2 regions of the Anisomitus miae genome follow, and region 2 is predicted to be linked to the other one. Evidence: predicted binding sites of a transcription regulator. Region 2 holds the regulator's gene; the other holds the start of a gene.
The links. Region 2 encodes HrcA, which represses chaperone genes, less so after heat shock. Its sites were predicted from a motif close to TGTTAGCACTCNNNNNNNNNGAGTGCTAACA; they were not measured.

Region 1: groES (co-chaperone GroES) is a predicted target of HrcA. The motif match lies at 1,152-1,182, and genes of this name have one in related genera.

What each region holds. Positions count from the first base shown of each region.
Region 1 is NZ_JBRACL010000004.1:17,918-21,106, forward strand. It holds gene thrS (threonine--tRNA ligase) at 1-995, shown strand, start outside; gene groES (co-chaperone GroES) at 1,219-1,506, shown strand; gene groL (chaperonin GroEL) at 1,527-3,152, shown strand.
Region 2 is NZ_JBRACL010000007.1:61,926-65,114, forward strand. It holds gene dnaK (molecular chaperone DnaK) at 1-428, opposite strand, end outside; gene grpE (nucleotide exchange factor GrpE) at 468-1,034, opposite strand; gene hrcA (heat-inducible transcriptional repressor HrcA) at 1,066-2,073, opposite strand; gene hemW (radical SAM family heme chaperone HemW) at 2,170-3,189, opposite strand, start outside.

The DNA of each region.
Region 1 (3,189 bases), on a different contig from region 2:
GAGATAGTATGTTCGTCTTAGGTGACGAAGAGAAGGATGCAGAAGTTTTTGCCCTTAGACCAATGACATGTCCTTTTCAATTTATGATTTACAAAGCTTCCCAAAAAAGTTATAGGGATTTGCCAATACGATACGGAGAAACTGCAATTTTGAGCAGGAACGAATCTTCTGGTGAAATGCACGGTCTCATAAGAGTCAGACAATTCACATTATCTGATGGACATATAATTTGTATGCCTAGTCAGGTTGAGGAAGAGTTTGGTAAGGCTGTTGACTTGGTTAAGTATGTAATGAGATGTATTGGAATAAGTAATGATGTTACATATAGATTTTCTAGGTGGGATAAGAATAATAAGGAAAAGTATATAGGGGATGAAGAAATTTGGGAAAGGACTCAGCGTGATATGCAAGGTATACTTGACAATCTAGGCATTGACTATAGAATCGAAGATGGTGAGGCTGCCTTTTATGGTCCTAAATTGGATGTTCAGTTTAAGAATGTGCACGGTAAGGAAGATACAATAATAACTATTCAGATTGATTTTAGCCTTGCTGAAAGATTTGATATGACTTACATAGATTCTGATGGAACGAAAAAGAGTCCAATGATAATTCATAGGAGCTCGATAGGGTGTTACGAAAGAACAATTGCTATGCTTATTGAAAAGTATGCGGGTGCGTTACCAGTGTGGTTAAGTCCAATTCAAGTGAGGGTGTTGCCTATATCTGAGAAATTCAATGGCTATGCTAAAACTGTTACAAATGAATTGAGTAGAGCTGGTATAAGAGTTGAGTGTGATTACAAATATGAGAAAATTGGATACAAGATACGTCAGGGTCAGATGGAAAAAATACCATATTTGTTAATAGTTGGCGAGAAAGAGGAGCTAAATGGTGAAGTCTCAGTTAGAGAGAGGAAATCTGGCGATAAAGGATGTATGAAAATTAATGAATTTATTTCTACAATATCTGAAGAGATAGGCAATAGATTATGAGGTTTTGACTTAATATCTTAACGATTTTGAATCAAATAAAAACATGAGAAAAACTATTAAAATAGGAGATAATTCCAAAAAAACACTTAAAACTAAAGAAATTTAAAAGTTAATAAATTTGAGTTTTTTAAATTTATTAATTATATTAATAACATATTTTAGCACTCTAAACTATTGAGTGCTAATTTTTAAGAAGGTTATTTTAAATGGGAGGTTGTATTTGATGAATATAAGACCGCTTGCAGACAGAGTTGTTCTTAGAAGGTTAGAAGCAGAGGAAACTACTAAGTCGGGCATAGTTTTAGCAGGAAGTGCAAAGGAGAAGCCACAGGAGGCTGAGGTTATTGCAGTTGGTCCTGGAACCGTTTCTTCTGATGGTAAAGAGATAAAAATGGAAGTGAAGATCGGAAATAAGGTTTTAATTTCTAAGTACTCTGGAACAGAAGTTAAGGTTGATGGTGAGGAATATATAATTGTTAAACAAGAAGACATATTGGCTGTTGTAGAATAAGTTTAGGAGGTAAAGAGATAATGGCAAAACAAATTTTATTTAGTGCGGAAGCTAGACGTGCTATGCAAAAGGGTGTAGATATTCTAGCGGATACTGTAAAAGTTACACTTGGACCAAAAGGAAGAAACGTTGTTTTAGATAAGAAATTTGGTTCTCCTTTAATAACTAATGATGGTGTTACTATTGCGAGAGAAATAGAACTTGAAGATCCGTTTGAGAATATGGGAGCTCAATTGGTTAAAGAAGTTGCAACTAAAACTAATGATGTTGCAGGTGATGGTACTACTACGGCTACTGTTTTGGCTCAGGCGATTGTGAGGGAAGGTTTGAAGAATGTTACCTCTGGAGCTAATCCTATACTAATAAGAAATGGTATAAAATTAGCTGTTGAAAAAGCTGTTGAGGAAATTAAGAAAATTTCTAAAAATGTTAATGGAAAGCAAGATATAACAAGAGTGGCTTCTATATCTGCAGGTGACGCAGAAGTTGGACAGCTTATAGCTGATGCTATGGAGAAGGTTGGAAATGAGGGAGTTATAACTGTAGAAGAGTCAAAGAATATGGATACGACTTTAGAAGTTGTTGAGGGTATGCAGTTTGATAGAGGTTACATGAGTCCATATATGGTTACGGATGCTGAGAAGATGGAAGCATCTTTGGAAGATCCTTATATCTTGGTAACTGATAAGAAGATTTCAAACATTCAAGATATACTTCCTGTTTTAGAGCAGATAGTTCAACAAGGTAAGAAACTTTTGATAATAGCCGAAGATATAGAAGGCGAGGCTCTAGCTACTTTGGTTGTTAATAGACTTAGAGGAACTTTTACTTGTGTTGGGGTTAAGGCACCTGGTTTTGGTGATAGAAGGAAGGAAATGCTAAAAGATATTGCTATATTGACTGGTGCACAAGTTATATCTGAAGAATTGGGATATGATATAAAGGAAACTACTATAGCTATGCTTGGTAGAGCTGAGAGTGTGAAAATAACGAAAGAATACACGACTATAGTGGATGGTAAAGGAAACAAAAATGAAATTTCTGAAAGAGTTTCTCAAATTAGAACACAAATTGAGGATACAAGTTCAGAGTTTGATAGAGAGAAACTTCAAGAGAGATTGGCTAAGCTTTCAGGAGGAGTTGCTGTAGTTAAAGTTGGTGCAGCTACTGAGACTGAGCTTAAAGAGAAGAAATTAAGGATCGAAGATGCTTTGGCAGCGACTAAAGCGGCTGTTGAAGAAGGAATAGTTTCTGGTGGTGGTACCGCTTATGTGCATGTGTTGAAGCAAATTTGCAATTTGAGTTCTAATATAGTTGATGAGCAAGTTGGAATTAACATAATATTAAGAGCACTAGAAGAGCCAATAAGACAAATTGCTTTTAATGCTGGAGTTGAAGGGTCTATTATTATAGATAAAGTTAAGTCTAGTCAAGAAGGTATAGGTTATGATGCGTTAAATGGTCAGTATATCAATATGGTTGAAAATGGTATAGTTGATCCTGCTAAAGTTACAAGAACAGCACTTCAAAATGCTGCATCAGTTGCTTCGACTTTCTTAACTACAGAAGCTGCTGTGGTTGATATACCTGAAAAGGATAAGCCTACGGCACCTGCACCAGGAATGGGTATGGATGGAATGTATTAATATTTTTGGGGTTTGAATTTTTGGATTCAAGCCTTTT
Region 2 (3,189 bases):
CTTAAAACTTCCAAACCTGCTATTTTACCAGCATCCTTGGTAGCCTGCCTTTGACCATCATTGAAATAAGCAGGAACTGTTATTACCGCTTGAGTTACAGATTCACCAAGATAAGCTTCGGCATCTGCCTTAATCTTTTGTAGCACCATGGCTGATATCTCTTGTGGCGTATATTTTTTTCCCTCAATATCCACTTTGTAATCAGTTCCCATGTGCCTCTTTATAGATATAATTGTCTTATCAGGATTTGTAATAGATTGTCTTTTTGCAACTTGACCAACCAGTCTCTCTCCATTCGCTTGAAAAGAAACGACTGATGGAGTTGTTCTACCTCCTTCTGAATTTGGAATTACAACCGGTTCTCCACCTTCCATAACAGCAACACATGAATTAGTAGTACCTAAATCAATGCCTATAACTTTTCCCATAAATACATTCCTCCCAAATAAATATTTAAAAACACATTATTAATTAGCTACCTTTACCATACTATATCTAATAACTTTATCACCAATTCTATATCCCTTTTGCAAAACTTCAACTATTACATTTTTATCTAAGTTTTCATCAGATACATGCGAAACCGCCTCATGTAAATTAGGATCAAAGTTACTACTAGTATCTATTTCATCAACATTAAACTTATTCAAAACATCACGAAATAGCGAAATGACCATACTAACACCCTTCTTTAAAGACTCTATATCACCTTCAACGGATTCTGCCCTTTCCAAATTATCCAAAACTGGCAAAACACTAAAAATAACATCAATCATACCGCTACTATACGACTCATTCTTTTCTTTCAATGTACGTTTTCTATAATTATCATACTCTGCACTAAATCTTAAAATCTTATCTTTCAACTCATTTACTTCATTTCTCAACTCTAAATTTTCTTTTTCTAACCCCAAATCAAATTTTTGACATGTGGTATCATCTGAATCTCCATTACTATCTTCATTAAATCTTTCCTCACAAACATCACCATCACTATCTTCACAAGGTAACGTGGAATTCATATCTTCTATCATCGAAACAAAGCACCTCCTAAAAACAATATTTTCAAACTATACTCAAATTCACAAAATCTATCAAAAGCTTAAGTATAGAAACTATCTTAGGATAATCCATTCTCGTAGGTCCTATAATACCTATAGTCCCCAAAACCTTTCCACTCTTTTTATAATTCCCCAAAATCACACTGTAACAACTAGCTTCTTCAACATAATTTTCCTCACCAATTCTGATTTCAATATCATCCATAACACAGTCCAATAATGATTCAAAAACAACTCTATTATCAATAAAATACAAGAAATTCCTCATTTTATCAATATCACTGAATTCTGGATAGCTCAAAATGTTGTTTATACCCTCTACGTAACAGCTACTATTAAAAGTAACTAAATTACGCAAATTCGAAACTATACTTTCTGAAAAACACTGATCTATATCCACTGAATCCCTAATCTTATCCACAAGTTGAGAATCTATCTCCTCAACAGTACGATACACTAAATTGTCATTAATAACCCTATTAATTTTCTCTATATCATCATTGGAAACATCTCTGCTAACTCTTACCACATTATTCCTTATAACACCTTCATTAGTAACAAAAACCATTAATATATTATCACTATCTATTCTAACAAACTTTATAGATTTTACGGAATTCTTCATAACCGGTCGAGTCTTTAATATACAAGCCAAATTTGTCAACTTAGAAATGAGAGTCAGCTTAGACTTAAGTGCATTTTCAATACCAAATATATCCAAATTCACTAAATCAGATTTTATGAAACTTTCTTCTTCCTTACTTATTTTCGAAAGAGTCATCAACTTATCTACATAAAGCCTATACCCTTTATTTGATGGTCTTCTACCAGAAGAAGTATGAACCTGTTCAAGAAAACCTAATTCCTCCAGATCAGACATTTCGTTACGTATAGTAGCAGAACTTACACCAAAGTTATACCTTCTAGATAACGTTCTTGAACCAATCGGCTCACCCGTGCATATAAAATCTTGAATTATAGAGCACAATATTCTAGTTTTCCTCTCATCCATAATAATTAACCTCTCTCTGTTAGCACTCTATATTTTCGAGTGCTAATGGCTTGATAATACGATATCATTTTAAATACATTTTGTCAAATTTTTATTTTAGAAAATAAATTCGCTTATAATGTAGTTCATTAGAATAAGTCCTTTAGATGTCAAAAAAATACTATCTTGTTTAAACTCCATTAGATTATTTCTTACATACTTTTCTATATTTTTGTTATATACATCAAAAAAATCTACGTTAAATCTTTCTTTAAAATCTTTCATATTTATTCCTTCATTTTTCCTAAAACCAAGCATAATATACTCTTGTATATTATCAACTTCCTTATTTGTATAAATATTTATGTATCTATGCCTGTCAGTTTTTATCATCTCTATATATTTCTTTACATCCTTTGTATTTTCAAATCTTTTACCATAATAAAATGAATGTGCTGACACTCCAATTCCTATGTAAGAATTGAAATTCCAATATATCAAATTATGCAAACATTTCTTATTTTTTTTAGCATAATTAGATATTTCATATTGTTTAAATCCTAACTCTTCAAGTTTCTGTTTTGTATATTCGTACATAGCTAATTGTAACTCTTCATCCATTTCTTCAAACATTCCTATTTCATGCATTTTATAAAATTTTGTACCTTTTTCTAAAATTAAATTATACGCAGAAATATGAGTCAAATCATAATTTTTAATCACATCAATAGTATTCACATAATCCTCATTTTTTTCGCAAGGTATACCAAATATTAAATCAGCACTTATATTATTAAAACCAACATTAACAGCAAGATTAAAACTTTTATCAAAATCTATAAATCTATGATTCCTACCAATAAATTTTAAAGTTTTTTCATTAGCACTCTGTACACCAATACTAAGTCTATTTACCCCATATGAGTACATTATTTCTAATTTTTCTCGACTAAGAGTTCCGGGATTACACTCAATCGTAAACTCTAAAATCACTGAATTTTTAACTACTTTATTTATTCCAATTAATAGTTTCTTCATACAATCATTACTAAGATAACTTGGAGTCCCACCTCCTATAAATATGGTATCGAATTTTTCACATCTATACATTTCAAGTTCTTTAATGACAGCACATAC